One region of the Ralstonia sp. 25C genome, then DNA from elsewhere that is predicted to be linked to it. Evidence: riboswitches for the same ligand, from Rfam matches in the RefSeq annotation. Region 1 holds a riboswitch; the other holds the start of a gene.

The links. A riboswitch is a leader RNA that binds a small molecule or an ion and turns the genes downstream of it on or off. The one in region 1 is predicted to bind cobalamin.
Region 2: it holds a riboswitch for cobalamin, as region 1 does, so the genes downstream of both, ACS7SF_RS04395 (TonB-dependent receptor domain-containing protein) here and ACS7SF_RS00975 (HoxN/HupN/NixA family nickel/cobalt transporter) in region 1, are expected to answer to the same signal.

Annotation. Positions count from the first base shown of each region.
Region 1 covers NZ_CP196737.1:214,635-230,529, reverse strand. Annotated here, with positions in the region: gene cbiD (cobalt-precorrin-5B (C(1))-methyltransferase CbiD) at 1-115, opposite strand, end outside; gene ACS7SF_RS01000 (precorrin-8X methylmutase) at 112-1,788, opposite strand; gene ACS7SF_RS00995 (cobalt-precorrin-7 (C(5))-methyltransferase) at 1,689-2,399, opposite strand; gene ACS7SF_RS00990 (putative cobaltochelatase) at 2,444-4,357, opposite strand; gene ACS7SF_RS00985 (cobaltochelatase subunit CobN) at 4,354-8,478, opposite strand; gene ACS7SF_RS00980 ((2Fe-2S) ferredoxin domain-containing protein) at 8,475-8,816, opposite strand; gene ACS7SF_RS00975 (HoxN/HupN/NixA family nickel/cobalt transporter) at 8,813-9,877, opposite strand; cobalamin riboswitch at 9,982-10,161, opposite strand; gene ACS7SF_RS00970 (pyridoxal phosphate-dependent aminotransferase) at 10,227-11,411, opposite strand; gene ACS7SF_RS00965 (hypothetical protein) at 11,560-11,739, opposite strand; gene ACS7SF_RS00960 (alpha-2-macroglobulin family protein) at 11,792-15,895, shown strand, end outside.
Region 2 covers NZ_CP196737.1:934,281-950,175, forward strand. Annotated here, with positions in the region: gene ACS7SF_RS04330 (segregation and condensation protein A) at 1-300, shown strand, start outside; gene panC (pantoate--beta-alanine ligase) at 352-1,203, shown strand; gene ACS7SF_RS04340 (nucleotide-binding protein) at 1,250-1,915, opposite strand; gene ACS7SF_RS04345 (cobyric acid synthase) at 2,002-3,498, opposite strand; gene cobU (bifunctional adenosylcobinamide kinase/adenosylcobinamide-phosphate guanylyltransferase) at 3,548-4,123, shown strand; gene cbiB (adenosylcobinamide-phosphate synthase CbiB) at 4,117-5,094, shown strand; gene cobD (threonine-phosphate decarboxylase CobD) at 5,091-6,098, shown strand; gene ACS7SF_RS04365 (cobalamin-binding protein) at 6,111-7,058, shown strand; gene cobC (alpha-ribazole phosphatase) at 7,075-7,659, opposite strand; gene ACS7SF_RS04375 (adenosylcobinamide-GDP ribazoletransferase) at 7,644-8,414, opposite strand; gene cobT (nicotinate-nucleotide--dimethylbenzimidazole phosphoribosyltransferase) at 8,411-9,466, opposite strand; gene ACS7SF_RS04385 (ABC transporter ATP-binding protein) at 9,453-10,292, opposite strand; gene ACS7SF_RS04390 (FecCD family ABC transporter permease) at 10,289-11,299, opposite strand; gene ACS7SF_RS04395 (TonB-dependent receptor domain-containing protein) at 11,296-13,212, opposite strand; cobalamin riboswitch at 13,431-13,682, opposite strand; gene ACS7SF_RS04400 (hypothetical protein) at 13,829-14,149, shown strand; gene ACS7SF_RS04405 (cell division protein ZapA) at 14,152-14,469, shown strand; RNA gene ssrS (6S RNA) at 14,698-14,918, shown strand; gene ACS7SF_RS04415 (EVE domain-containing protein) at 15,073-15,543, shown strand; gene ACS7SF_RS04420 (SIMPL domain-containing protein) at 15,638-15,895, shown strand, end outside.

The DNA.
Region 1 (15,895 bases):
GCAACGCCGCCTTGACCGCGGCGGTGGCGCAACTGCCGGTCGTGCGACCACGGCGCAGGCCATTCGGGGCCAGCGCTGCGAGATCGAAGGGGCGGCGTTGCGTGTTGTCGGTCACGGCATGGGGTTCTGATTCTGGCGGTAGACCTGGTCGATCGCCGCAATCATCAACGCGTTGATGGCCGATGCGGCCCAGGGTGAGCCGCCGCGCGTACCACGGTTGGTGATGCGTGGTACCTGCAGCAGTCGGCGCAATTCGTCCTTGCATTCCCGCGTGCCGACAAAACCCACCGGCAGCCCGACCACGAGTTGCGGACGCCACCCATGCTCGCGCACCAGCCGCACCAGTTCCATGATGGCCGTAGGTGCGTCGCCGATGGCCACGACGACGTCGTTGCCGAATTTTTGCCATGCGCGCCGGATGCCCGCTGCAGAACGTGTGATGCCATGCGCTTCGGCCAGCAGACGTGTTTCCTCATCGTGCACGCCGCACCACGTCTGCATGCCAAGTTGATCCAGCACCGCACGCTTGAGCCCCGTCTGCACCATCGTCACGTCCGCGACGATGCGGCGGCAGCGCAACAAGGCGCGGATGCCCGTCGTGACCGCGCCGGGTGAGAAATACAGATCATCGACGATGTCGAAATCGCCACTGGTGTGAACCAGGCGTTTGAGCACGATCTGGTGATCGTCCGGCACGCCGGACCAGTCGCGCCCCTCATCGATGATGCGCATGCTCTCGGCTTCGATCGGGTGCGGTACGTACGGTGGCCATGCTGCGGCGGGCGTAGGCGTCTCGGCAGCGGATTCCCGCCCGAGCAGTCCGCGCACCAGACCGTGGTGCGCCTGCTGCGGCGTGCCAACCTGTTCTTCAAAGCCGACGATCTGCACGCGGTATTTGCACAGCGCGCAGTTCATCGTGGCGCGGCCTTCGATGCCTTCTGCAGCGCGTTCGAGGAACACGTCGGCCATGTGCGGGTGCGCGCCGAGATAGCCCGCCTTGAGCACTTCCAGCTCCGGATGGCGCGCAGCAAGATCATCGGCAGCAGCGTAGATGCGTTTGACCAGCACGCCATCAAACAGAAAGTAGGGCAGCACGACGATGCGCTTGTGCCCAAGTAGGGCTGCCGCCCTGAGGCCATCAGCCACCAGTGGCCGCGCCGTGCCGGAATAGCACACGAACGACGTACCGAAGCCGAGCCCTTCCTCCAGCATGCGCGCAACCTTGGAGATCTCCGAATTCGCATCGGGGTCCGAGGTGCCGCGCCCGACGACCACCAGGCAAGTGTCGGCGCGCGCGACGGTATTCGTCGACAGCGCTTCCGCCTGGATGATGCGCTCTCGGCAGAGCTGCAGCAGCTTCGGGTGCAAGTCCATCGCCGCGCCGAAATGAAAGTCGACGCCCGGGTGCGCCTGCTGCAGCGCGAGCAGCTCGCTGGGCATGTCGTTCTTGGCATGCGTGGCGGCCAGCAGCACGCCAGGCACCATCACCACGCGCTGTGCGCCGTCGGCAATGACAGCGTTGACGGCTTCGTCGATGGTCGGTGTGGCGAATTCCAGAAAGCCATGCGTGACGGTTCGGCCGCCAGCGCGCTCGCGTAGCAGTGCAACCAGCGCTTCGAATTCACCCACGCCATCCGGGTCTCGGCTGCCGTGTCCGGCCAGGACGATGGCGTAGTCAGCGGCCGTGCTCACGACACCATCTCCGGCGGGGGCTCGATCTGGCTCGCCATGGGCTGCAGGGTGCGGATCAGCATGATGCTCATATCGGAGAAACGCTGATGCGCGCATTCAGCCAACGTGCCGCGCCATTGCGCCTCGCTTTTTGTGAGGTGCTCCCACACCTCCACCGGCTGCTGCGCGGGGATGCCGTTCTCCAAGAGGTATGCGGCAATGTGCCAGGGCATAAACGAGCGCGCCTCGTCCCACGGGCAGGGGATGACGATGGCGTTGCGCTGGTCTTCGAGCACATGCACGAGGTGGCGCTTGAACGGTGTCAGATCGCCACGACGATGGAAGGTGATGAAGGTGGTTTCGTCAAAACACACCTTGGCGCGCGACGCCAGAATTTGCGCCGATGAGATCCCCGGAATGGTGTCGACCGGATGACCACACGCGCGCTCGACACGCTCCAGATACTGGAAGCCGCTGAAGTGGATGTCGCCCATGAACACGACCACGCAGTTCTTTCCGGCGTGGTGCAGTTGCGCCACCTTGTCGAGCTGGGCGACCTGGTCGCGATAGCCCATCAGCACGACCTCGGCCGTGTGGGGAATCAGCGGCTGCACAACGTTGACGACGGCATTGAAGCCGGCGACGACGTCGGCGTTGCGGATCAGCTCGGCGGAGCGTTGCGGCAGGTAGCCGATATCGCCGGGGCCGGCTCCGATGCAGACAATCATGTTCGTTCCTTGTGTGTTCTGGGCGTGTGACTGATTGGGGCGGACTACCGCGGCAGCCTTTCGCGGATGGTCAGGCGCAGTTGTTCGCCGCTCAGTTGGTCCAGGGGCAGATAGTCCGCATGCAGTGCCTGCGCGAGTTCGTGGGCGCGGCCCAAGCGCACGAAATCTTGTTCCGTGTCGAGCACGAGTGCTGGCGTGCCACGTGCAGCCAGTGCCTGCGCGGCATCCAATGACTCCTGCCACGGGTCCGCGCCTTCGTTGAGCGCGATATTGGCGCGCCCATCGCTTAGCACGACGAGCAGCGGCGTCGCGCCATCGCGCTGTGCCAGTGTGGAGGCGGCCAACTGCAACGCGTGCGCGAGGGGCGTGCGTCCGCCAGTCGGCAGTTCGCGCAGGGCCAGCTCTGCCTGTTCGACCTGGCGGGTAGGCGGTAGCACCAGCTCGGCGCGCTCGCCCCGAAAACAGATCACGGCGACGTGGTCGCGGCGCTGGTAGGCGTCTTGCAACAGGCCGAGCACGCAAGACTTGACGACTTCCATGCGCCGGCGTGCGGCCATCGAGCCGGAGGCATCCACCACCAGCAGGATCAGGTTGGACTGCTGGCCCACACGCACCTTGTCGTGCAGGTCTGCGCGGGTCACCGAAAAGTCGCTCGGGTTGCGCATCAGTGCGTGGCGCAGCGTGGCATCTACCGCAAGCTGGCCGGGCGCCTCGCTTGGCACGGCGCGGATGGCCTGGCCGCGGGTGACACCCGTGATGCTGCTGCGACGGCCGCTGGCCTCGTGTGCGTGCAATGCCACCACGTTGATGCTGCCGACTTCAGCGGCTGCTATTGCCGTGAATAGTTGCTCGGCTGCGCCATCGGCGTTGTCTTCCGCAGGCTCCGGCGCGGCGGTTTCGTTGTCGTGTCCGGCACCAACGTCATCAGCAGAAGGGGGTGGTTGGGTACGCTGCTGTTGCTGTGTCAGCGCATCCAGACGGTCATGATCGAGACCGCTTTGCTCGAACGGCTTGCGTCGGCGGCGATGCGGCAGCGCTAGGGCGGCGGCGTCACGCACATCTTCGGCGCTGACGACGTCGCGGCCATCCAATGCGGCAAGCGCGCGCGCCGCCTTGTGCATCACGATATCCGCGCGCAGGCTGGCCACCTCGAATTCGCAGCACAGCTGGCTGATGAAGTCGAACAGCGAGTCAGGAAACTGAACGGCAGCGATCTGCTGTTGCGCAGTGCGGATCGTGGCCCGCAAGGCATCGGTGTCCGATTGCCAGGCGGAGATGAACGCGGCGGGGTCGGCCTCGAACGCCAGTCGGCGGCGCACCACCTCGGCACGTACGGCGGGGTCGCGCGGCGCGCTGACCTCAACCATCAGGCCAAAGCGGTCCAGCAATTGCGGGCGCAGATCGCCTTCCTCCAGGTTCATCGTGCCGAGCAGCGTGATGCGCGCGGGGTGGCTGATGGCCAGACCTTCGCGTTCCACCGTGTTGCGGCCCATGGCCGACACGTCGAGCAGCATGTTGACCAGGTGGTCGGCAAGCAGGTTGACCTCATCCACATACAGCAGCCCACGATGCGCGGCGGCCAGCAAGCCGGGCTGGAAGGCTTTCCTGCCGTCTTTCAGGGCACGCTCAAAGTCGAGGCTGCCGAGGACGCGGTCTTCCGTTGCGCCGAGCGGCAGGTTGACGAAGGGCACCGGCGCGCTGGCGACGTCGCGTGCATTGTCCTGGCAGGCACTGCATTCCGCCAGTGGTGCATCCGGCTCGCAATTGAACGTGCAACCCGCCACACGGGTAATCGGCGGCAGGACATCGGCCAAGCCGCGCGCGGCGGTGCTTTTGGCGGTGCCCTTGTCGCCCCGGATCAGCACGCCGCCCAGCGTCGGGTCGATGGCGCACAGCAAGAGTGCGCGCTTGAGCTGCGCTTGCCCGACGATGGCGGTGAACGGGTAGTGGTGTCTCATGGTTGGCGGGCGTTGGCGTGGGCGTTTGCGTGGCCCTCGCCGCGCGCTTCCAGCAGGGCTTCACTGCGCAGATGCAGCGCCCGCAGCGAAGCGAGGGTTTCCGGTTTCGGTTCGGCCCACAACTGACGCTGCGCAGCCTCCAGAAGCCGGTCGGTAATGGCGTTGAGCGCCCACGGATTGCTCTGCGCGAAGAACTGCTGCATCTCGGGTGCGAAGGCGTAGGTTTCGGCCACCTGCTCGTAGACCCAGTCGTCCACCACATGCGCGGTGGCGTCGTAGCCGAACAGGTAGTCGACCGTGGCCGCCAGCTCCAGGCCGCCTTTGTAGCCGTGTTTCGTAATGCCGGCGATCCACTTGGGGTTGGCCACCCGTGAGCGGAAAACACGTAGCACTTCTTCTTTCAGCCCGCGCACGGCGGGGTTGTCAGGTTGGTGGCTATCACCGAAATAGTGGTGCGGCTGGCGGCCCGTCAGGCTACGGATGGTGGCGATCATGCCGCCGTGGTACTGCAGATAGTCGTCGCTGTCGAAGATGTCGTGCTCGCGGTTGTCCTGGTTGTGCAGGGCCACCTCGACGCCAGACAGACGATGCCGGAAATTGGCACGCGCGTCGGTACCGTCGTCAGCGCGGCCATAGGCGTAGCCGCCCCAGTTGATGTAGGCCGTGGCAAAGTCGGCGTCGTCCTGCCAGTTCTGTTCCTGGATCAAGGGCAGGATGCCTGCACCGTAGGTGCCCGGCTTCGAGCCGAAAATGCGATAGAGCGCGCGCTGCTCGATGGCCTCGCCCTTCAATTGGCGGAACAGTTCGTGTTGGAGGTCGGCCAAGTAGTGCTTGCGCAGGAAGTTCTGCTCTGGCGGCTCGTCCAGCCGGGCGACCATGTGCACCGCTTCGTCCACGAGGTGGATCAGATGCGGGAACGCATCGCGGAAGAAACCGCTGATGCGCACCGTCACGTCAATGCGCGGCCGGCCCAGGTCGGACAGCGGAATCGGCTCGACACCGACGACGCGGCGGCTTTCCGCCTGCCAGCGGGGCCGCACACCGAGTAGCGCCAGGATCTGCGCGATGTCATCGCCGTGGGTGCGCATGGCGCTTGTACCCCATACGCTGATGCTGACCGACTCGGGCAGCCTGCCTGTCTCGTTGCGATGGCGGGCCAGCACCTCATTGGCCAACTCGGTGCCGATTTGCCATGCAGCTTGGGACGGCAAGCTGCGTGGGTCGACGGAATAGAAGTTGCGGCCGGTGGGCAGCACGTGCGCCATACCGCGTGTGGGCGCGCCGCTGGGGCCTGCAGGCACGTAGCCTCCGGCGAGGCCCTTGAGCAGGTTGTCGATCTCTTCCGAGGTGCGCGCGAGATTGGGTGCCAGCTCGTCGCAGACGTAGGCGAGGGTCTGTTGGATCGCGTCGGTGCTTGCCACGCCAGGGAGCACGTCGGCCAGCGCTGCGTGGATCGTATTGGCGTCGAAGCCGCTCGCGGCCAGCCGGCCCACCAACTGCCGCCCAATACCGGAGATGGCATCGAATGCATCAGCGCGGGTGACGAGTGCTCGCCCAGCGATCTGCGCAAGGGCAGGGGAGACGCCATCCAGCCGGTGGCCCTTGTCGTCCTGCAATGCTGTCCAGTCGGTATCGAGCGCGGCAGCCACGCTGGCCGGCAGCCCCGGCACCGACAGATTTGGCAGGCGCACCAGCGCGCAAACCATGTCCACCAGCGCCTCGCCGGCGGGGACCTTGCCCAGCACGTGCAGGCCATCACGGATCTGCGCCGCGCCCAGTTCACACAAGTAGCCGTCGATGTCTTCAATCAGGTGGGCGACGTCCACACCTTCCATCTTGGCCAGCGTTTGTGGCACGCCGTCTTGGTTCAGCGTGGCGTCCCAGTCGTGGCTGTGGCCGTGGTGGTGATCGTCATCGTGATCATGATCATGGCTGTGATGATGGCCGTCGTGGTCATGATGATGATGGTGGTGACCGTGGCTGCCATGGGCGTGCTGCTTCTTGCCGGCGGGGGCCAGACCATACTTCGCTGCGCCAGTCTTTTTCCCGACAGGCGCGATCGCTGCCTTGGTCGGCAGCGGGCGATATTTGCCGGCCTGTGCGGGATGGTCGTGCTCATCTGCGTGCTCATGTGCGTGATTACGCATCGCCGCCAGATCGGTATCGAGCCGGGCTTCCTTGATGAGGTTCCAGATCTGCTGCTGCAACAGCGGCAGCTTGGCCGGGTCGAGCATTTCAACCTGGTAGTACTCATCCACCAGTTGCGTGAGTTGCGCCAGCGGACCGTACATGTCTGCGGTCGTCATCGGCGGGGTGAGGTGATCGATGATCACCGAATGCGCGCGGCGCTTGGCCTGTGATCCCTCGCCTGGGTCGTTCAGGATGAACGGATAGAGCATGGGCATATCGCCCAGCAGCGCATCCGGAAAGCAGTCTTGCGACATGCCGACGCCCTTGCCGGGCAGCCATTCCAGCGTGCCGTGCTTGCCAACGTGGACGATGGCGTCTGCCCGCCACTCATCGCGCAGCCAGCAATACAGGGCGTAGTAGTGATGCGTGGGCGGCAGGTCTGGCGTGTGATAGATCGCATCCGGATCCATGCCGTAGCCGCGCGGCGGTTGCAGTGCGACGAAGGCGTTGCCGTATTCCATGCCCGCAAACACGAGCTTGCCCTCGTGGACGTACGCGCTGCCCGGGGGCTCGCCCCAGCGCTCGCGCATCCGCTGCTGCAGCGTCGGCGGCAACTGGTCGAACCACGCTGCGTAGCGCGCCGCCGGCACCGTCGCAACCGCATGCCGAAGCTGATCCGCACTCAGGTAGGCCTCGTCATAGGCGCCGCGGTCGATGAGGTTGTGGATGAGCGCATCGCTGGATTCGGGCAGGCCGTCGATCCGATAGCCGTGCGCGCGCATGGCATGCAGCAGCGCAAACAGCGAGGCCGGCGCATCCAGCCCCACCGCATTGCCGATCTGCGAGGCCTTGCTGCTGCTGTTGGTGAAGATGAAGGCGACGCGCTTGTTTTCCGGCGGCGTGCGGCGCAGGGCCACCTGGCGCGCTGCAATGCCGGCCAGCCGGCGCATGCGGTCGGCCAAGGGTACGTAGTGGGTCTCGCCGCGTGCGTCGCTCTGCGTGTCTTTGAACGAGACCGGTACGCCGATGATGCGTCCGTCGAACTCGGGCAACGCAATGTTCATCGCCGTATCGAGCGGATTGAGGCCGCGCTCGGACGCTTCCCACTGGGCCTGCGTCATGCTGCTGGTGATGGCCTGAATGACCGGTACATCAATGTGCCCAAGCGCCGTGACCGACCAGCCAGGGAGCGTTGGGCCGTCCGCGCTCACGTCACCCATGGCGAACGATGTGGTGTTGATCAGCGCGTCGATTCGACAGTCCGCCTCGGTCGTGAACAGCCCCAGCGCGGCGGGCAAGCCCGATGTGTTCAGCTCGCGCAGCGATGCGGTGTAGACGGGCAGCGCGTTGAGCTGACGTTCGGCCAGCATGTCGACCAGCATGTCGATAAAGCGCGTGTTGCCGCTGAGCCAGTGGGCCCGGTAGAAGGTAATGCCGACCGTTGGCCACTGTGGGTTGCGGATCGCTGTCCAGTCCGCCAGCGTAGCTTGGAGGGGCAGCTCGGGGTGATAGATGCCGTGCTCGGGCAACGCAGCCGGCGGCAGGTAGCCGAAGCCGGTCATCAACAAGCGGTCAGACAGGCAGCGCAGCAGCTGTGCCATGTTGCCGACGCCGCCCGCCTGCAGGTAGGCCATCCCCTCATGCTGCAAGGCCGGCGGAACGCTGCATAGCGCCGCCAGCTCGGGGTCGGGCTCGCCCGTGCCGCTGACAACAATCAGGGCTTGGCGGCGCGTCGATGCGGCCTTGCGCAGCGTGTCGAAGCCCGGCACATCATTCGCACGGCCCAGCAATCGCACCACAATGACGCGAGCTTCCAGCAGGGTGGTGGCGAGCAGGGCGTCCATGCGCTCGGCGCTGTCGATGGACTGCAGGTTCACCGCATCGACGTCCACAAAGTCGCCGGGCAACGAGGTGCGCGCACGCGCCAGCGCGGTCAGGTCGGTGCCGGCGTGGCTGAGCAAGACGATGCGGGGGGAGGTACGCGCCGTCATACAGCCGGCTCCGATTCAACGTCGCCAACACCCAGGCGATGAAAGATCAGCGGCTCGACCGGGCAGTCGCCCACAAGATGCTCGCTGACAATGCGCTGGATGGCGACCGCGTCGACATTGCGATACCAGATGCCATCCGGATACACCGCCAGGATGGGCCCCTGCTTGCAGACGGCGAAGCAATGGGTGCGGGTGCGCTTGACGCGCAGGCCCTCGCACGCATCGATGGCTTGGCCCAGCACCTTGAACATGGCTTCCGCGCTGCTTTCGTTGTCGGCGGTGTTGTCCGTGCAACGCGGGCCGGTACACATCAAGACATGCCGATCGTGCGTTCTCATGGTGCGTCGCCCTTCATCAGCGCCGGCGATGGCAGCCGATCGTAGCCCTTCCATTTGTAAATGCCTGCGGAGAGCGCCCAACTGAGGATGAAGAGACCGATGGCGAGATAGCCGAACTCCGCCAGCCGCTCGTTCAGCATGGCAACCCATGCCCACGGGCCCTCGCTCAGGCCCAGGCGGTTGGCCAGCAGGCCGAGCGCCTCGATGGAGCCGATCACGAAGGCCATCAGCACCGACGTCAGCGTGATCGTGATGTTGTACCAGAGCTTGCGTATCGGGTTGACGAACGCCCAGCCGTACGCGCCCACCATCAGGATGCTGTCCAGCGTATCGATCAGTGCCATGCCAGCGGTGAACAACACGGGGAACACCATGACCGACAGGAACGGCACACCCTTGGGCGTCTGCGCCGCCGAGATCGAGAACAGGCCGATCTCGGTCGCGGTGTCGAACCCGAGGCCGAACAGGAACCCCAGCGGAAACATATGCCAGCTCTTGGTGACCAGCTTGAACATCGGGCGGAACAGCCGCGCCAGGAAACCGTTGCCGGACGTCAGCATGTCGATGTCTTCATTGCGGATCGGTTCGCCCCTTCTGAAGCGAACAAATTGCTTCCACACCGAGCGGAGAATGACGAGGTTGGTGAGCGCAATGATTAGCAGGAAGAGCGCGGAGATGGCCGTCGAGATGCCGCCGCCGGCTTCTTTGAATTCGCCCAGGCGGGCGCCCATGGCGGAACTTGCCGTCACGACTACGAGCACCGCCAGCACGATCAGCGTCGAGTGGCCGGTGGAGAAGAAGAACCCGACCGCAAAGGGGCGCTGGCCTTGCTGTACCAGCTTGCGGACGACGTTATCGATGGCGGCGATGTGGTCGGCATCGACGGCATGCCGCAGTCCGAACATGTAGGCCAGCAGCGCGGTGCCGAGCAGCGCGGGTTGTCCGGCAAAGGCGGTCAGCGCCCATGCCCAGGCAAGCAGATTGAAGGCAATCAGAATCGCCAGCAGACTGGCTGGCGTACGAGAGGGTGAAGCGAAACGGCGCAGGAGCGGCGATGCCATGAACGGCCTCTTTGCAAGGTCATCGCCGCGAGATCGGACCACAAGAGCAGAACGGCCAGGCCATTTTGCGTATCCCCCGGTACACCCCGCCCAGGTTCATCCCACGTTGACAAGAGGTGATGGCCGGTCTCCTGGCTTGTGCATCATCGCCTCACATCGCCTTCCCGGAAGCATCCAGTGGCCTGCGTGATGTGGACTCGTCACATACAGTTGCGGGGGCAGCCGCGGCGTTGCACCGCGTTCCCGTTTCACCCTGAAAGGGCACCATCATTCGTCGCCGGATCATACGCGATGAGGGTGGGCCTGTGAACCTGGGCCCTGGCCCTGGCCCCGGGCCGTGCCAGGCCTGCTAGCGAGCGAGAAAGCGGGCGAGCCGGTCGACGCCGTCAAGCAGCTTGGCATCCGAGCTGACGGCATGGCACCAGCGCAGCCAGCCGTTGCCCTCGTCGCCAAACGCCGAACCAGGCGCGAGGCCAAGGCCCACGTCGTTCACCAGCTGCTTGGCCAGGGCCAGCGAGTCGTGATGGCCGGCAAGGCGGAAGAAGACATACATCGCGCCACCGGCATCCGGCACCTCAATGCCCGGTAGCCCGGCCAGCGCGTTTGTAAGCAGCGACCGTGTATGCGCCAGCATGCCCCGGAGCCGCGCGACTTCGGGCTCGCCATGCTGGAGTGCCACCGATGCGGCGCGCTGCACGGGCTCGAACATGCACGAGAAGTTGTACTCGATCACCTTGGCCAGGTCTGCCGAGAGCGTTTCTGGCACAACCATCCAGCCGGCGCGCCAGCCCGTCATGGACCACGCCTTGGAAAAGCTGTTCACCGAGATGATGCGGTCGCCGTCTTCATAGCGCTTCAGGAACGAAGGGGCTGAACGGAGGCGGGTGTCGTAGACCAGCCGCTCATACACGTCGTCGCAGAGGATCCAGATGCCGTGCTTGCGGCAATGCGCCAGGATGGCCGTGATGCTTGGCTCGTCGATGGTCCAGCCGGTCGGGTTGTTGGGCGAATTGACGATCAACGCCTTGGTGTCGGGCGTCAATGCGTGGAGGAGCCGATCCAGATCGAGCGTCCAACGGCCATCTCGAACAGCGAGCGGAACGCGCTCGACCTGCGCGCTCAGGATCTTGGGGATCTCGCACACGTTGGGCCACAACGGCGTGATGGCGACCACGCGATCCTGCACGGACAGTAGCAGTTCCGATGCAATCATCAGCCCCGTGACGCCCGAGCTGATCGCCGCAATGCGGTCCACGCCGATGGGGCGGCCGTGCAGCTCCGAAAGGTAGGTGGCGATGCTTTCCCGAAGGTAGGGGCGGCCCAGATTCTGGGAGTAGAACGTTTCGCCCTCGCTCAGCGAGCGCGCCGCCACATCGCGGATAAAGCTGGGGGTCGTCTGGTCGGATTCGCCAAACCAGAAGGGCAGGACATCGGTGCGCCCCATGCCGCTGTTGGCGACTTCTCGGATGAGCGAGCCAGCGAGGCCGCGAATGGAGGCGCGGGCTTGAACTGCTTGCGGGGTGCTGTCGGTCATAGTGCCCTTGAAGTGTCCGGTATCCGGTTCTGCCAGCGGTTGCGTTGGCAGGGCTTTGATTTTCCCGAGAAAGGGTGAGCTCGTCCAGACGCGGTCGCTGATGTGTGGCATCTGACCAAGACGCTCAGTCCTTTCGGCGCATTCAACATCAAAGAGCAACGGCAATGTTGGCTGCTCCAATTTTCATGCCGCATATGCAGGTGTTTTTTTCAAACAGTGTTGCCGCAGTCGCACATACGGATATTTTCGCCCGCTTCTCGCTGATAATCGCGCCTGCAACGGATTCAAAGAAAAAGCGCCCAGCAAAGCTAAGCAGGGCGCTCGGCATATTGGGGAGCGTGGCCGCTCGGGCAGCACGTTCTTATTAAGGAACAATAACAATGGACTTGCTGCGCTTTTTGCTGCGATTGCCCGTTCGGGTCATTGGCTTTTTGCTGTCGCTGATTGCGCGTGTATTGCGGCCGATATTCGGCAGTGTTGCCTGGTCTGCGCCCACTTGGATGCCGACGATGGTCGCGGCAGCCCGCCGTCGTCCGTGGCATTTTGGCGGTGGCTTGGTGGCGGCGATTGCCCTGGCGGTGGCCGGTGCCTATGGCTGGCACTGGTATCAGCACCGGCCCAAACCGGTCGAGCCAGAGCGCATCACATTCAAGGTCAAGGCGCCAGCCGTGACAAGTTATGCGGATGAGGAAGGCAAGCCCAAGGTCGTCGTCCATCCGCTCGACATCGAGTTCTCACGCTCCGCCGCGCCCATCGAAGTGGTGGGTAAGCCGGCCGGCAACGGCATTTCAATGCAGCCCGCCTTGAAGGGCGATTGGACATGGCTGAATGACCGGACGCTGCGCTTTATGCCGGCGGCTGATTGGTCAATTGGTGCACATATTGAGGTGAGCTTTAACGTTGCGCAGGCCTTTGCGCCGCACGTGCTGCTGGCGGACGACCATCTTAGTTTCGATGTGCCCACGTTTAACGTGCAATTCGGCACCAGCGAGTTCTATCAAGACCCGCAAAACGCCGCGGGCAAGAAGACGATTTTCCCGATTCGGTTCAACTATCCAGTGGATGCGGCCCAGTTCGAGAAGCGTGTTGCGCTGGCTTTGGTCGGGCGCGATGGAAAAACGGCCACACCGCTGCGCTTCAGCGTGACGTACGACGCGGCAAAGCTCAATGCGTGGGTGCATTCCCAGCAACTCGATATTCCACGCGACGATGTGTCGGCTCGATTGACGCTGGATGAAGGCGTTCGCAGCATCCGTAGTGGCGATGGCACCAAGGCACCGCAGCAGACGTCTGTCCGCGTACCGGGGCTGTACAGCTTGGCGGTCAACCAGCTTGCGCCAACATTGGTCGACAACGACCGCTATGAGCCTGAACAGGTGTTGCTGGCGGAGATGAACGGTGCGGTGCGCGGCGGCGATCTGGCTGGCTTGGTCAAGGCCTGGGTGTTGCCCAAGCGCAAACCCGGCGTCAGCCAGGGGGACGAAGAGCCGCCATATGGCTGGAACACCGAGGAAGTGAGCGAAGACGTGCTGCGACAATCGCAGGCGCTCAGTCTCGAACTGACACCCACGGAAGAAGACTATGCGCCGCTGCAGAGCTTCAAATATCGCGCGCAACCTGGGCAACGCATTTACGTGCGCGTGAATGCCGGCCTGAAGTCATTCGGCGGATACGAGCTGGGCAAGGCTGTGCAGCAGGTATTTACGGTGCCCGAATACCCGAAGCTGTTGCGCTTCATGGCGGATGGTTCGTTACTTTCCATGAGCGGCAGCAAACGTATCTCGGTGGTGTCTCGCAACCTGCCCGGGATGAAGCTTGAGATCGGTCGCGTCAAGCCGGACCAGCTTCAGCATCTGGTGAGTTTCAACCAAGGCACCTATGCACGACCTCAGCTGAGCTACAGCTTTGGTGAAGACCACATCGTCGAGCGTTTCGAGCAGAAGCTTGCCTTCCCGCAAACCGACCCGGGCAAGGCCCACTACGAGGGCATCGATCTTGGCCAGTATTTGAAGAATGGCAAGCGTGGCGTCTTCCTACTGCACTTGTCAGGCTATGACCCCGCAGCCGACAAGAAGACCAAGGATGCGGATGAGGCTGGCAGCGATACACAGCCTGATGCGAGTACGGACGGCAATGGAGAGACTGAAGCCGGCGATGGCGGTGATGGCCAAGTACCAACCGACACCCGTCTGATTGTCGTCACAGACCTAGGCATGCTGGTCAAGCGTGCGCTGGACGGCAGCCAGGATGTGTTCGTGCAATCGATCCGCACTGGCCGGCCGGTGGCGGCCGCATCGGTGTCGGTGATGGCCGTCAACGGGCAGACGCTGTACACGCAAACCACGGGCGCTGATGGCGTCGTGCATTTCCCGACTTTCAAGGGTTTGGAGCGGGAGAAGCGTCCAAAGCTGTACGTGGTCAAGAAGGGCGACGACTTGTCGTTCCTTCCGATCAGCAGCAACGATCGACAACTGGACTTCTCTCGCTTCGACGTGGGCGGAGAGCGTAATGCGACCAACCAGGGGCAACTGTCGGCGTATCTGTTTTCCGACCGGGGTATCTATCGACCAGGTGACCAGTTCCACGTCGGCCTCATCGTGCGCGCTGCCAGTTGGGCCCGTAGCCCGGCAGGCATTCCGCTGCAAGCGGAGATCGTCGACCCGCGTGGCATGACGGTGAAGCGTCAGCCGGTCACGGTGGATGCCTCCGGCTTTACCGAGCTCGACTACACGCCCGCCGAGACCGCGCCAACGGGCACCTGGGCCGTCAACCTCTATATCGTCAAGAACGGTCAGGCTGTGGATGCGCCCATTGGCAGTACCACGGTACAGATCAAGGAGTTTCTGCCCGACCGCATGAAGGTGGAGGCCAAGCTGTCACAACAGGTGGCCGAAGGCTGGGTCAAACCAGATCAACTCAAGGGCGTTGTCGATGCGCAGAACCTGTTTGGCACGCCGGCTGCCAACCGCCGTGTGACAGCAACGCTGACGCTGCGGCCCGCATGGCCTGCGTTCCGCAGCTGGCCGGGCTACCAATTCTTCGATGCGCGACGTGCGCGAGAGGGCTATACGACCCAATTGCAAGATGGCAAGACAGATGACAAGGGGCATGCGGAGTTCGACCTCGACCTGAAGAAGTACGCCGACGCCACATATCAGCTGTACTTCCAGTCCAAGACATTCGAAGCCGAGGGCGGCCGCAACGTGGCGGCCAACGCGCAGGGGATCGTCTCGAATAACGACTGGCTCGTCGGCTTCAAGTCGGTCGATGACCTGGGCTATGTCAAGCGCGGCAGCCCGCGTACGGTGAAGCTCGTCGCCATCGACCCGCGTGCGAAGGCAATCGACTTGAAGGACCTGCGCGCCCAACTGGTCGAGCTGCGTTATGTATCGGTGCTGACCAAGCAGGATTCCGGCGCCTACAAGTACGATTCGCGGCTCAAGGAGGTGCCCGTCGACGAGAAGCCGCTGACGATTCCCTCCGCTGGTCTGGACTATTCGCTCCGCACCGACAAGCCTGGGAACTACGCGCTGGTCATCCGCAATGCGGATCGCGTGGAGGTGAACCGCATTCAATACCTCGTGACCGGCGAGGCGAATGTATCGCGCTCGCTCGACCGCAACACCGAATTGCAGATCAGCCTGAGCAAGCACGACTACAAGCCAGGCGAATCCGTGGAGGTGGCGATCCGCGCGCCGTATGCGGGCAGTGGCTTGATCACGATCGAACGCGACAAGGTCTATGCACAAGCGTGGTTCCATGCCGATACGACCAGCTCAGTGCAACACATCACGGTGCCGGCCGGCTTTGAGGGCAACGGCTATATCAACGTGCAGTACATCCGGGATCCGTCATCTGACGAGATCTTCATGAGCCCCTTGAGCTATGGCGTGGTGCCGTTCTCCGTGAACATGGATGCCCGTCGCAATGGGCTGAAGGTGGATGCGCCGGCGTTGGTCAAGCCGGGCGAGACGGTCACGTTCAATGTGCATTCCTCACGGCCAGGCAAGGTGGTGGTGTTTGCCGTAGACGAAGGCATCCTGCAGGTCGCGCATTACAAGCTGGGCGATCCGCTGAAGTACTTTTTCCGCAAACGCATGCTGGAGGTTGGCACGTCACAGATTCTGGATCTGATCCTGCCCGACTTCGAAAAGCTGATGTCGATGGCTGCACCGGGTGGTGATGCCGATGACGCGATCGGTCAACAACTCAATCCGTTCAAGCGCAAGCGCGACAAACCGGTGGTGTACTGGTCGGGCATCGTTGACGTGAATGGTGACAAGCGCCTCAGTTATTCCGTACCGGACTACTTCAACGGCAAGCTGCGCGTGATGGCGGTGTCGGTGTCGCCCGATCTGGTCGGTACCTATGAGACGGCGACCACTGTGCGGGGCGACTTCGTGTTGTCGCCGAATGTGCCCACCACACTGGCGCCAGGCGATGAGGCCGAGGTGAGCGTTGGCGTGGCGAACAACGTGGCAGGC
Region 2 (15,895 bases), 720 kb from region 1:
CTGCGCGTCGCGTGGGCCGACGTGCTGCGCCGGGCCAAGCTCACGCAGCACCACAAGATCTCGCGCGAAGAGCTGTCCGTGCGCGAGCACATGAGCCAGATCCTGCGCAAGCTCCAGCACGCGCGGTTCATGGAATTCACCGAGCTGTTCGAAGAAGCGATCCAGTCCGGCAAGGGCGCGCCCATCGTGGTGGTCAACTTTGTCGCCATGCTGGAGCTCTCGCGCGAATCGCTGCTCGAGATCACGCAGGCGGAACCGTACGCGCCCATCTACGTGCGCCTTGCCTATTCACCGACGTAATTCGGCCGACGTCATTGGCCAACATGAAGCGTTAGCTCACCACCACACCGCATGAAAGTCATCTCGTCCATCCAGGAACTGCGCGACCAGCTGCGCGGCCAGAACCGCGTCGCCTTCGTGCCGACCATGGGCAACCTGCATGAGGGCCACCTCAGCCTGATGCGCCTGGCGCGCCAGCATGGCGACCCGGTGGTGGCATCCATCTTCGTGAACCGCCTGCAGTTCGGCCCGAACGAAGATTTCGACAAATACCCGCGCACCCTGCAGGACGACATCGAAAAGCTGCAGAAGGAAGGCGTGTACGTGCTGTTCGCGCCCACCGAGCGCGACATGTACCCCGAGCCGCAGGAATACCGCGTCGAGCCGCCGCACGACCTGGGCGACACGCTCGAAGGCGAATTCCGCCCCGGCTTCTTCAAGGGCGTGTGCACGGTGGTGATGAAGCTGTTCTGCTGCGTGCAGCCGCGCGTGGCAGTGTTCGGCAAGAAGGACTACCAGCAGTTGATGATCGTGCGCCGCATGGCCCACCAGTTTGCGCTGCCGGTGGACATCATCCCGGCCGAGACGGTGCGCGCAGACGACGGCCTGGCGCTGTCGTCGCGCAACATGTACCTGTCCAACGACGAGCGCGTCGAAGCGCCCGAGCTGTACCGCACGCTGCACCAGGTGCGCCAGGACGTGCTCGAAACCGTGCTGCAAGGCCAGGCCTCGCACGAAGAGGTGACCAACAAGGCGATGGAGTACCTGCGTGGCCGCGGCTGGCAGCCCGATTACGTGGCAGTGCGCCGCCGCTCCGACCTGCAAGTGCCGACGCCAGACAACATCGCCGCGGGCGAACCGCTAGTGGTGCTGACCGCCGCCAAGCTCGGCAAGACGCGCCTGATCGATAACCTCGAGATTTGAGCGAGGTATCGCCCAACGACAAAGCCCGGCAATTGCCGGGCTTTTTTCATGCTGCCGCCGACGTCTCGGCCGGCACGGCCTGCGGCGGCGTTCCCCCCAACCAGCCGAGGATGCCGCCCCACTGCTCCACGTCCTTCGCCACGCGTGAGGGCGCCACGTCCCACAGCGTCAAGCCATGCGCGGCCAGTTGCACGTAGTTCTGGGTGTCCCGCAGATAACCGAGGATCGGCACCTCCAGCCCCTGCACAAAGCGCTGAAGCTGTTCTGCGGCGCGGGTGCGCATGTCCACACGCATACCGACCACGCCCAGTTTGACGTCGCCGTGGCGGATCGGCTTTTCATCGGCCAGTTTGCGCAGGAAAGTCTGCGTGGCAAGGATGTCGAACATCGACGGCTGCAGCGGCACGATCACGTGGTCCGACAATTTGATGAGGTCGGTCAGCCGCCAGCCGTGCAGCCCAGCCGGCGTGTCGAGCACCACGTGCGTGGTGCCCTTGGGCGGCTTGGCGATGTGGTCGGCGTTGATTTCCCACGTGCTGATGGGCTTGGCAGTGTCGGGGCGCAAGGCGAGCCATTCTCGGGAAGACTGTTGGCGATCGGTATCGCCCAGCATCACAGCGTGATCCTGCGCGGCAAAGTAGCCGGCCAGGTTCGTTGCCAACGTGGTCTTGCCCACTCCACCCTTCGGATTCGCTACAACGGCCACCGGCATGCCTGCCTCCTTGTACGCAGCGTGCGCTCGTCGAATCGTGTGGCGAGTCAATCACTCGCCGAATGTACCTATCCGATAATTATGGCTCAGCCCGCACGTGGCAGCGCGCCGAAGAGCGCGGCAAGGTCGAGATGCGCTTCACACGTGTCCGCCAGGCGTTCGAGCGAGGCTTCGCGCAGCGCAGCGTAGTCCTGCGCCTGCGCATCGCGTACGCCGGCCCAGCTGAGTAGCGCACGGCAGGCCTCGGGCGCATCGAACAGCCCGTGGAGATAGGTAGCGAGAATCTGCCCATCCGCCGAGATCGTACCGTCCGTACGGCCATCGTCGAGCTGCACGGCGGGCCGAGCGAGCGCCGGCCCATCGGTCACGCCCATGTGGATTTCGTAGCCGGTGATGGCTGCGCCGCCCTGCGCCAACGTGCCGCGCACCTGACGCAGTTGCTTGGCGGCTTCCAGCGTGGTCTCGAACTCCAGATAGCCGAGGCCATCCACGCTGCCGGGCGCCCCTTCCAAACCTTGCGGATCGTGCAGGCGTCGCCCCAGCATCTGCATGCCACCGCAAATGCCGATCAGCTTGCCGCCGTAGCGCAGGTGCCGCGCGATGGCCGCTTCCCAGCCGTTGGCACGCAGCCAGGCAAGGTCCGCCTGCACGCTCTTGCTGCCCGGCAGGATGATGAGGTCGGCAGGCGGAATCGGTTGGCCAGGGCCGATCAATCGCACGTCCACTTGCGGATGGGCGCGCAGCGCGTCGAAATCGGTGTGGTTGGACACGCGCGGCAACACCGGAATGACCACGCGCAGCGCGTCGCCTGCAGCTGCGCGCTGCGATGTCTGCACGGCATCTTCCGCGTCGAGGTGCAAACCCTGCAGATAGGGCAGCACACCCAACACTGGTTTACCCGTCTGCGCGGTCAGCCAGTCGAGCCCCGGCGTCAGCAGCGAAATATCGCCGCGAAACCGGTTGATGACGAAGCCGGCCACGCGCGCACGTTCGCTATCCGACAAGCACGCGAGCGTGCCGACGAGATGCGCGAACACACCACCCCGATCAATGTCCGCGACGAGCACCACCGGGCAGTCCACCGCTTCCGCAAACCCCATGTTGGCGATGTCGCGGTCGCGCAGGTTGATCTCGGCCGGGCTGCCCGCGCCTTCCACGAGCACGAGGTCGTATTGCGCGCGCAGGCGCGTGTGCGACTCCAGCACGGCCGCCATGGCGGTGGGCTTGTAGGCGTGATACGCGCGTGCATTCAGATCGCAGCGCGGCTGGCCGTGGATGATGACCTGCGCGCCGGTGTCGCTGTTGGGCTTGAGCAGCACGGGGTTCATGTCCACCGTGGGTGCGAGGCCGGCGGCCTGCGCCTGCAACGCCTGCGCCCGGCCGATCTCGCCGCCATCTGCAGTGACGGCGCTGTTGAGCGCCATGTTCTGCGGCTTGAACGGCGCCACACGCACACCGGCGCGATGTGCGACACGGCACAACCCGGCGACCACCGTGCTCTTGCCGGCGTCGGACGTGGTGCCCTGGATCATCAGCGTGCCCCGCCACGTGGGCGCTGGCACAGAAAACGGAGGCTTCGACATGCGCGGATTATCGCATTCGAGACCATCGGCTCACGGCTAAAATAGCGGGATGTCACGCCGTCTCACACTCGTCCTCGGTGGTGCCCGCTCCGGCAAGAGCCACCACGCTGAACAACTCGCGCTGCAGTGCGCGGGGCCGGTCACCTACGTCGCTACCGCGCGCGAGGGCGATGAAGAGATGCAGTTGCGCGTGGCCCTGCACCGTGCGCGCCGCCCCGAGCAGTGGGCGCTGATTGAAGAACCCACGCGCCTGGCCGAGGCGCTGTACACGCACGCGCAGCACGGGGGCTGCGTGCTGGTGGACTGCATCACGCTGTGGCTCAACAACCTGCTCTTCTCCGGGCATCACGAATATCCGGAGACCGGCCTCATCACGCCGCCCGAAGCGTGGACGGCTGAAATCGACGCGCTCCTGACCGCGCTGCCGCTTCTACCTGGCGAAGTCATCCTCGTGAGCAACGAGATTGGCCTGGGCGTGGTGCCGATGGGCGCCATCACGCGTTTCTATGTCGATGAACTGGGCCGACTGAACCAGCGCCTGGCCGCGCTGGCCGACAACGTGCATCTGCTCGTGGCCGGCATCCCGATGGTGGTCAAAGGGCCGGCGCTCGGCGCGGCATCGTGAATCTGGGCGGTGTGTCCGACCTAGGATGGCCACTCGTGGCGCTGGCTGCGCTGGCGGGTGTGCTGCTCGACCACGTCTTTGGCGAAGTCCCACGCTGGCATCCATTGGTGGGCTTCGGACGCATCGCCATCGCCGTGGAACGCGCCATGAACCGCCGGCCTGCCGCGCTGGCGTGGTCGCGCCTCATCGGGCTGACAGCGTGGGCGATCACCGTGTTGCCGTTCGTATTGCTGGCGGGATGGCTCGTCGTCTCGATATGGAGCGCCTCCCCATGGTTGGTGGTCGCGCTCGATGCCATCGCGCTGTATTTCGCCATCGGCGCGCGCAGTTTGCACGACCATATCGCGCCGATTGCCCATGCGCTGCGTGATGCGGATCTGCCCCGCGCACGTGCCCTCGCTTCACGCATTGTCTCGCGCGATTTGCGCGATGCCGGCGATGAGCCCATCGCCCGTGCCGCCGTGGAATCCGCGCTGGAAAACGGCAGCGATGCCATCTTCGCACCACTGTTCTGGCTGGTGGTGGCAGGCGCGCCCGGCGTGGTGCTGTATCGGCTCGCCAATACGCTCGACGCAATGTGGGGTTACCGCAATGCGCGCTTCACCGGCTTTGGCTGGGCAGCGGCGCGCATCGACGACGTGCTCAACTGGGTTCCCGCGCGACTGACGGCGATGAGCTATGCGCTCCTCGGCCACACCGCCGATGCATTGCGTTGCTGGCGCGTGCAAGCACCGCAGTGGTCGAGCCCCAACGCCGGCCCTGTCATGGCAGCCGGCGCAGGCAGCCTGCGCGTGCAGTTGGGTGGCACAGCACGCTACGAGGGCGTCGACGAAGCGCGCCCTGCGCTGGGCACCGGCGAACCCGCAATCGCGGAAGACATCACCCGCGCGCTGACGCTGGTGTCGCGCACGTTGTGGCTGTGGCTCGGTGTACTGATGCTCATCGCTGCCATCGTACGGGGCTTGCCATGAGCGGCATCGTCCATGGCGGCAATCTCGCGGCCGCACGTGCGCTGTATGGGGAGCCTGCCGGCGGCTGGCTGGATCTGTCGACCGGCATCAACCCGTGTGGCTATCCCATCCCGCCGATTCCCTCCGACGCATGGCTGCGGCTGCCCGAAGACGATGGCCTGGAGGCACAGGCGGCCGCGCACTACGGCGTGAGCGACGCACGCGCCGTGCTGGCCGTTGCGGGCTCGCAGGCCGCCATTCGCGCGCTGCCCGCCCTGTTGCCGCACGGCCGCGTCGGCGTGGCACAAGTCGGCTACAGCGAATACGCACCTGCCTTTGCGCGCGCTGGGCACGATGTTGTGCCGTTGCCCGAATCCGCCTTCCTGGGCGACCTGCCCGACGATGTCCGACACCTCGTCGTCGTCAACCCGAACAACCCAACCGCACGCCTGCTGCCGGCCGAGACCTTGCGCGACTGGCATACGCGCCTGCACGCGCGTGGCGGCACCTTGATCGTGGACGAAGCGTTCGTCGAAGCTTTCGACGCGGGCCCAACGCTTGCGCCTTTGGCAGGTACGCCCGGGCTTATCGTGCTGCGCTCGATCGGCAAGTTCTATGGGCTGGCCGGCGCCCGCATCGGCTTCGTGCTGGCTGCGCCCGATGTGCTGGCGGCGCTGCGTGATGCGCTGGGCCACTGGACCGTCAACGGCCCCGCTCGCACTGTCGTACGTGCAGCCCTAGCAGATACCGCCTGGCAGGCGGCAACCCGCCATCGCCTGCAGTGCGAGGGCGCGAGGCTGCACACGTTGTTGGATCGCCACGGTCTACCGAACACCGCGACGCCGCTCTTTGCCTGGGCACCCACAGCACACGCACCGACGCTGCACGCAAGCCTGGCGCGCCTGGGCGTCTGGACACGCCGCTTCGATGCGCCCGTGCCCGGACTGCGCTTCGGTTTGCCTGCGGATGAAACCGGATGGCAACGCCTTGGCGATGCGTTAGCATCGCTCTCGCATTCCGCTTGACCGCCCCCCTTGATGATCGTCCGTCCTTCCCGTCTTGCCGGCCATGTGGCCGCGCTTGGTCTGGCTGCGTTGCTCGCTATGGCACCGGCGCTTGCCGCCATTTCCGTCAACGATGACAGCGGTGCCACTGTCACGCTCCAACGCCCGGCGCAGCGCGTCGTGAGCCTGGCGCCGCACGCAACCGAACTGCTGTTTGCGGCCGGTGGCGGCGCGCGCATCGTCGGTACCGTCAGCTACAGCGACTACCCGCCGCCCGCGCGCGACATTCCGCACGTGGGTGACAACCGCTCGCTCGACTTGGAGCGCATTGCTGCCCTCAAACCCGATCTCGTCGTGGTCTGGCGCCACGGAAATGCGCAAAAGCAGATCGATCGTCTGCGCGCGCTGGGCATTCCGCTGTTCTTCTCGGAGCCGCATCGACTGGGCGATATTCCCCGCTCGATTGAGGCGCTCGGCACGCTGCTCGACACCCGCGCCAGCGCCCACGACGCCGCCCAGCAATTCCGCCAGCGCGTCGACACGCTGCGCAATCGTTATGCGAGCCGGCCGCCGGTGTCGGTGTTCTATCAGGTGTGGGAACAGCCGCTGATGACGCTCAACGGCCAGCACATTTTCTCGGACATGCTTGCCCTGTGCGGTGGGCGCAATGTGTTCGCCAGCGAGCCGCTGCTGGTGCCCACCGTGTCGACTGAGGCCGTCATTGCCGCCAACCCCGAAGTCTTGCTGACGGCCAGCATGGGCGCCACGCAAGGCAGCCGCCCCATCGACACGCTCGACGGGTGGAAGCGCTGGCCGCGCCTGCTGGCCGTGCAGCGCGGCAACTTGTTCAGCATCAATGGCGATCTGATGAACCGTTTCGGCCCACGCCTCGTCGATGCTGCCGCGCAGTTGTGCGAAGACCTGGAGCTGGCGCGCACGCGCCGCCTGGGCACGCAAGCCGCGAACGCGGCACGCCACTAACCGATCCGCATCCGCGTCAACGGTTCCAGAACAGCAAGACCGGCACGCCACCCGGCTGCACACGAAAGCCGCAGGCCCCGCCCCATTGCAGCGGCCATTGCAACGTCTCCGCCAGCGGGCGCTGCAACCAGTACGCCGCCAGCGCCCGCATGCAGCCCGCATGCGTCACCGCCCAGACGCACGAGTCGGGCGCGGGCATGCTTGCTACGGCATCCGCCCACGTCGTCACGCGGGCCAGCAACTCCGCTGCCGATTCCCCGCCATGCGGATTGCCATGCACGAGGTCACGCGCCCAGCGGTCGACTTCTGCGCGGGGGATGTCGTCCCACTGGCAGCCTTCCCAGGTGCCGAAATCGAGCTCCATCAATTGCGCGTCGATCTCGATAGGTGGCAGTTCAGCCGCCTGCGCGATCGCCTGCGCCGTCAGGTGACTGCGTTGCAGCGGGCTGGCCAGCAAACGGTGCGGCGGATGCGCGCTGAGTTTGTCGACGATGGCCGAAGGATGGGGGTCCATCGGATCCTCCAACGGCAGATCGGTGCGGCCATAGCAGAGGCCAGCCGTCATGGCGGGCCGCGCATGCCGGATCAGGATGAAATCCATGCCAACAGCCCCCACAGAATCAGCAATTCGAACACTTGCTGCGCCATCCCCAGGCAATCGCCCGTGATGCCGCCAATGCGGCGCACAAAGTAGCAACCCAGGAGCCAGCGCGCGATGCTCAACCCGACCACGACAAGCACCGCGCACACCCACCCAAACCATAACAACGGGGCGATGCCGAAGACACCCGCCCACAGCGCATCGCTCCAACGCATGCGTTGTGCGACGGGCTTGGCCTTGCCCTCAGCGCGCACGTAATCGTGCGTGAGCAAGTAGCTGACAGCGGCAGCGCGGCTCGCGGCATGGGCCGCCACCATCGCGGCGAGGATCGCCAACCCGTGCGGCGCCATCGCCGTCAGCAGTTGCCACTTGAGCAGGAGCGCCATGCACACCGCAATGGCCCCGAACGCGCCGATGCGCGAGTCGTGCATGATGCGCAGCCGGTCTTCGGGCGTGTAGCCGCCGCCAAAGCCATCGGCGCAATCGGCCAGGCCATCTTCGTGGAAGGCGCCCGTCAACAACAGCGTGGCGACCATCGACACGGCAACCGCCACGCCCGCCGCCGGCACCGTGCGCGACACCAGCCAATACACCGCAGCAGCCACTGCCCCGACCAGCCAGCCGATCAACGGAAAGTAACGCGCCGCGCGATTCAACCCCGCTTGCGAGAACCCCACCGACGCCGGCACAGGGATGCGGGTGAAATACCCGACTGCCGTCCACAACGCCTGCCAGTGCTCTCGCAGGACGTTCATGACGCAGAACGCTCGCTCACGCCTGCGCTGGCAAACGTCGCCATCTCACGCAGGAACGCCACCGCCGACACGACGAGCGGATAGGCCAGCACCGCGCCGGTCCCCTCACCCAAACGCAACGACAACGACAACAGCGGCCGCGCATCGAGCACCTCCAGCAGCGCACGATGCCCGCGCTCATCCGACGCGTGGCCGAAGACGCAGAAGCGCAGCACGGCGGGCGCCACACGTGCTGCTACCAGGACCGCCGCCGTAGCAATAAACCCATCGACGAGGATGACCATGCGCCGCCGGGCTGCTTCAATGACCGCGCCCACCATCGCCGCGATTTCGAATCCGCCAAAGCAAGCCAGCGCATCCAGCGGTTCGCGCGCGTCAGCATGTTTGGCCAGCGCAGCCTCCAGCACGGCGCGTTTATGGGCCACGCCGTCATCGTCCAACCCTGTGCCGCGGCCAACACATTGCGCCACCGGCAGATCGCACAGCCGCGCCATCAGGCACGCGGCGGCAGCCGTGTTGGCGATGCCCATTTCGCCCAGCGCGATGACGTTGGTGCCCAGCCCCGCGTGGTGTGCCACACGTTGTGCGCCAAGTGCCATGGCACGGTCGCGCTCGTCGGCGGTCATGGCGGGCTGCTCGGCAAAGTTGCGTGTGCCGGAACCGATGGGCGCATCGACCAGGCCTGGCGTATCAGGCGTCCATAGCGGCGCGGCCACGCCGGCGTTCACCACTTCCAGCGCAAACCCATGCTGACGACAGAACACGTTGATGGCCGCGCCACCCGCGATGAAGTTGAGCACCATCTGCGCAGTCACCGCCTGTGGATAAGCGCTCACCCCCGCGTGGGCGATGCCGTGGTCTGCGGCAAAGACCACCGTGGCCGGGCGCGTGAGCACCGGCGATTCGGTGTTTTGGATCAGGCCAATCTGCACCGCCAGCGCTTCCAGCCGGCCCAGCGCACCCAGCGGTTTGGTCTTGCTATCCACAATCGCCCGCAAGCGGGTGTTCAGCGTCGGATCGAAGGAAGGGATTTGCATGTCAGACATCGTCATCGGGATCATCCGGAATCAGCGCCGTGCGGTGGCCGTCCGCCACCTCGGCAATGGGGGTGCGCAGCACGCGTGCGCAGTGTTGGGACGTGAGGACATCGGCGACGGGGCCTACAGTGGTATGGCCTTCGCCGTCCATCAACAAGGCATGCGTGCCGAAGCGACGCGCCAGATTCAAATCGTGCACCGTCAGCACTACCAACCAGCCGTGCTTGCGGCAGCCTTCGCGCAGCAGACGGAGCACGGCAATCTGTTGATGCAAGTCGAGGTGTGCAACGGGCTCGTCGAGCAACAGCACACGCGCGTCCTGCGCCACCACGGCCGCCATGGCCACGCGCTGGCGCTCGCCGCCGGAGAGCGTGCGCACATCCCGCTGGGCAAGCGGCTGCAACTGCAGCGCAGACAGTGCCGCATCCACAGCGTGTGTATCGGCATCCCCCTCCCACTCCCAGCGCGCGAGGTGCGGGTGGCGGCCCGTCATCACCACGTCGGCCACGGTGATCGGAAAGGTGTCATGCAGCGTCTGCGGCAAGAACGCCCGGCGGCGGGCCATCGGCAACGCGGGCCAGTCGGCAAGCGGCATGCCGTCGAGCGCAATGGTGCCGCCGTCCGGCGCGCGCAGGCCTGCCAGCACGGAAAGCCACGTCGATTTGCCCGCGCCGTTTGGACCGACAACGCACCAGAGTTGGCCGGCAGTAGCCGTCATCGACAAGCGCTCGATCAACACACGCCCATCCACGGTGACACGCAGATTGTGCAACGCGAATTCAGGCGGCGCGTCCATGCGCGCAAACACGTCGGGCGTGGGCACACGGCGCAGCCAGCTCATCGCCCACTCCGCATCAGCAGGTAGAGAAACGTCGGCACGCCCAGCATGGTGGTGATCACGCCCACGGGCAGTTGCGTCGGGGCGATCAGCGTGCGGGCGATCAGGTCCGCGAGCATCAGCAGACCGCCACCCGCCATCGCCGTGGCAGGCAGGTGGATACGCACGTCGCGCGTCCACGCCAGGCGCACCATATGCGGCACCAGCAGGCCGACAAAGGCGACGGAGCCGGCAATCGTCACCGCCACCGCTGTGCACAGCGAGGCGACCACGTAGATCAGCGCCCGCACGCGCGCCACGGGCACGCCCAGCGCGCGAGCGCGCGTCTCGCCTGTCAGCAGCACGTTCAGATCGCGCGCATGCGGCAGCACCACGGCCACCGCAGCAGCGAGCGCAACTAACGCGCCCACATAACGATCGGCGCCACCCAGGTCGCCGACCATCCAGAAAATCATGCCGCGCAGCTTGTTCTCAGGTGCAACCGTGAGGATCAAGGTAATCAACCCAACCCAGCCAGAGGCCATCACCACGCCGCCGAGCAGCAAGCGCGCATTCGCCTCGCCCGGCTCGCCGCGCCACAGGTGCTGACGCGCCAACGCAGCCACCAGCGCCATCGACAGCAATGCCCCCGCACCAGCGCTAACCTGCACGCCCCACCACGGCAGCGAAAACAGCATCGCCGTGAGCGCCGCCACCGCGCCGCCGCCGGACACCCCCAGCACATACGGATCAGCCAGCGGGTTGCGCAACAGCATCTGCATCAACGCGCCCGCAAAGGCCAGCAGCCCGCCAGCGGCAAATGCAGCGCCCGCGCGCGGCAGGCGCAACTCGGTGACGATGCCTGCAGCCAAGCCATCGCCACCGCCAATCAAGGCCCGCCAAACCTCGGCGGGCGACAACCTCACGCTGCCGAGCATCAACGACGCCACCAGCACCACCACGCACGCGAGCGCCAGCAGCGACCACAGTCGCCAGGCAAAGCCGCGCGCGGGCAGTGCAGATGTGCTCATCGTTTCGGTTCGTGCTGTTGCCACGACAGCGTGAAGAACACCCCACGCGATGCCGTGTTGTACGGATAGATCAACTGGTAGTTCTTGTTCGTCACGTTCTCAATGCGCGCCGACAGCGCCCAGTCCTGCGTGATCTGATATCGGCCAACCACATTCAGCAAGCCATAACCGCCAAGCATTCGGGTCGAATCCCGGCGATCCCCCGCCGCATTCCACTCCACGCCCGCCGAGAACGGCCCAAACGTCTTGTACGCCGATACGCTGCCGAAGTGCCGCGCCCGGCGCGACAGCAGTTGATTGGCCGACAGATCCTGCGGGTTCTGCATGGTAAAGCTGGCACGCAGGTCCACGCCATAGAGCGAACCGCGGTACGAGCTCTCCACCCCATTCACGCGTGCACGGTTGACGTTGGCCGCCGCGCAGTTGAACGACGCGTCGCATACGGCCGTAATCAGGTTGCTGTAGTCGGTTTCAAACGCCGTCACACGCACCAGGCCGATCGCGCTGCTGTATTCAATACCGCCTTCCACCGAGCGTGCTTTCTCCGGCTGCACGTTCGGGTTACCGAAGAACGGGTAGTACAGCTCGTTGAAGCTCGGCGCGCGGAAAGCATTGCTCACACTCGCCACGGCCTTCCACTGCGGGTTGAACGAAAAGCCGTAACCCGCGTAGTAGCTGTTGGCGCCGCCGAAATCCGAGTAGCGATCACGCCGCACGTTCAACTGCAACTGGTGCGGGCCGAACTTGCCTTCGTAGCCAACGTAAGCCGAATCGACATTGCGCGTCGCCACGTCGTAAGCATCACTGTCGATGCTGGTTTGCTGATGCTCCAGACCAATCTTCAGCAATTGGTTGGGCAGGAACGCCCAGTCGTTCTGCCAGCTCGCCGTCTGGTTGCGCGTGTTGAAGCGCGCCGGCGTCTGCAGTACGCCGTTGGTGAAGTTCAAGTTGCGGTCATCGCCCTGCGACAGGGTCACACGCGTCTTCCAGTCCGGCGTGATCTTGCCGTCCACAAACGCCGACATCGAACGCACCACGTTGTGCGACGTATTGATGTCGCTCGGCACACCAAAGGCGTTGTCATAGCTGACATCGCCCCAGGTCTGGAAGTACGTCACCCCTGCCTGCCAGTCCGCCGAGAACCGATGCGACAGCTGCGCCGACACGCTCTTGTTCGTGTAAGGGTTGTCGTTCGGGTTGGCATTGGGTGCCTGCTGCGGGTTCATGGTCGAGAACCCATTGGTCTTGAACTCCGACACCGACACCGCAAACGACGTATCGCCGCCCTCGCCCAGCGAGCCGCTGATGCCCGCCTGCGCACGCTTGGTGTTGCGCGCGCCGTACTCGATCTCGGCATTGGCCAGCGGCGCGTGCCCACGGCCGTTGCGCGTGAAGATCTGCACCACGCCACCGATCGCGTCCGAGCCATAGAGCGCCGACACGTTACCGCGCACGACCTCGATATGGTCGATCTGGTCGGCCATCAGCTGATCGATCTGCGCATTGCCCGACGTGCCGGAACTCACGCGCACGCCGTCAATCAGAATCAGCGTTTGGTTGGAACTTGCGCCGCGCATGAAGAGGCTGGCAGTGGCGCCCGGGCCGCCGCTCTGCGCAATCTCGACGCCGGCCTCGCGGCGCAACAGCGTTACGGCATCGGGTGCTTGCGAACGCTCGATGTCCGCACGGCTGATGACCGTGGTGTGCGGCAGCGCGTCGGACAAGCGCTGCTCGCTCCGTGACGCAGTCACCACCGTCGGATTGAGTTCACCCACTGGCGTGGTCGTTGTCTGCGTATTGGTTTGTGCCAGGGCCGGCGCAACCGCACCCGCCAGAACCCCCGTCAGCGCGCTGGCAAGCGCGCGCGTGGCCGTCTGGGTCTTCCAGAGTGGCCGCTTTGTTATCAAGCTCATGTTGAAAAGAAAGAAGCGTCAGCCGGACCCGTTCCCCCGCAGGTCGTTGGCAGCAGGATCTCGATGCGGTTCCCTCCCAGGTCACACATCGGCTCAGAACCGGTTCATGATCCGTCGCGAGCGGTCCGAGATTGGCCCGAGAAGCGCAGCCGTACATGAGTACGGCGAGCATCGCAGGGCCAAGATCGGGCCGCGCAGTAGGATCGTGAACCGGTTCTTTGAGATCCACCGTCCTGGCCGGTATCCGGGCTGGCGAAGCGGCCTGTCCGCCTTCCCATTCCCGAAGGAACAGTGGCTGTCTGGACAGTCCGCGCGGCGCCCTCCTCTTCTTGCGAGAGATGGCGGGCACACGCGACATTCGCTTACCGTTGCGGGGGCAGCGCAGGTTGGCGCGTCACTTGGGGTGGGCGCTCCCTGCTTCCCGTTTAACTGCAGATGGTGCTGCGGGCACCAGGACGCCGGGCAGTTTACCGGAAAAGGTCTACCCAACAGCCCGGCCGCGCGTTGTGTTTATCCCGTCACCCCGTTACCGCCTCGCTTCGCGCATCCATATGGAGGACAGGCGCAACAGCAACGATCGGCTAAAATCCCCCCACTCGATTCTGATTGACACCCAATGCTGAACGAACTCGAACACCTTGCCGACAAGTTCGCGCGCGTGCTCCGTCACGCCGATGCGCTTGCCGCCGAGAACCAGCGCCTGCGCGCAGAAGTCGAGCGGCTGACCGCAGAAGCCGAAGTCTCCAAGACCGAGCGCGACGCCATGGTCGCCGATCGCAGCGTGCTCAATGCCAAGATCGAAGAAGCGCAACTGCGCATCCAATCGATTCTCGACAAGCTGCCCACGGCCACCGATGCCCGCCAGCTTGACCTCCTCGGCCAGGCCGCCGGCGCCGAAGACACGACGCCCGCCCCCGCCCCGCACTCGGAGTCCTGAGCATGAGCAGCAAGCAAATTGAAGTGAACATCGCCGGGCAGGCCTACAAGTTTGCCGTCTCTGCCGACAACGAAGCCGCGCTGCGTGAAGCCGCCGCCATGGTCGACAACCAGATGACGCGCATCAAGAACGGCTCGAACACCAAGGGCATCGAACGCATCGCCGTCATGGCCGCTATCAGCATCGCATCGGATCTGCTCTCGATGCAGCGCCAGGCCGCCTCCGATGCCGCCCTGCCGATCGACTCCATCCGCTCAAAACTAGTCGAACTGAATGCCCGCGCCGACGAGGCCCTGCGCCAGTACGGAGAAGCCATTTAAGCGGCCTTTCACCCCACGATTGACGCAACACAACGTCTTTGTAACCGGATCGCATCCGGGCTTGGGTTCGGATGCGAAGGGGTGTATAGTGTCACCCAATGGCTACCGGCCAGCTCCCGCAAACCCTTATAACATAAGGCTTTAGCGGCTACAGGGTCAGCAAACCGGTTGCCTGCAATGAATCTCTCAGACGCATCATCATGGCCACCCGTGGTGATGCGTCTGACAGTTTCCCTGCCTGGTTCGCCATGGCCATTAATTCCTTGAACCGATAAGCATTTGCTTGGTGCGGGATATGCCGTGTGGGCGAGCGCGTCTTCCAGCGCATAGCGTGCGACGCAAGTCGTGTGCTCCCTGTGCCGGTGATGTACCCAAAATGCGGCTTCCGCTGCCACTCTGAACCTCACTTGGGTTCAGGATGCGGGTCTAGCGGCCAAGGTGGGGACCCAACAAAGGCGGTAGTGCATGTACGTGCGCTACCGCCTTTTTCTTTGCGCGCTGCCGTTGCGTATGGGTGTCCCGCGTCGCCAATGGCAAGGCCCTAGCGGTGTTGCTATGCTGCGCACACCGTCACTTCCGTACGCCGCCCGTACACCCCAGCCGATGGCCGCCCAATACTGGTTGATGAAGTCCGAGCCTGACGAGGCCAGCATCGACACGCTGCAAACCGAAGGCACCCTGCCCTGGACCGGCGTGCGCAATTATCAAGCACGCAACTTCATGCGCGACCGCATGCGCATCGGCGACGGCGTGCTGTTCTATCACTCCTCATGCCCGCAGCCGGGCATCGCGGGGTTGGCGGAAGTTTGCTCCACCAGCTACCCCGACCCCACCCAGTTCGACGCGAAGAGCCACTACCACGATCCAGCATCCAAACCTGAAGCGCCGCGCTGGATGCTCGTCGACGTGAAGTTCGTGCGCAAATGCGCGCTGATCGACCTGCCCACACTGCGCGCGCAGGAGCCGCTCGCCGACATGACGGTGCTCCAGCGCGGCAACCGCTTGTCGATCACGCCGGTCACACCAGCGCAGTGGCGCTACATCACCACCAAATTGATGCGTGATCCCGAGTGAATCGCCCACCCGCGATTGGTTTTGTTACAAACGTGATGAACGATGCGCCTAGGCGCCGGTCAGACGCATCACATTGCCTTTCTGGGAGAACACAATGAAATCCGTCTTGGCCGCGACTATTTTGGGGACCGCAATGATGACGACTGCTTTCGCACAAGCCGCACCGGAGACGAATCATTCGGGCGCGCATTCAGGCGTACTGTCACTGGACGCGCAGGCCGTGGCAGAAGTGCCCACCGACACCGTCACCCTCACGCTGGGCGCTGAGCAGGAAGGCGCGGACCCTGGCGCGATCTCCACCGCGCTGTCGCGCAAGGCGGACGACGTCATCGCCCAGGCCAAGCGGACGTCG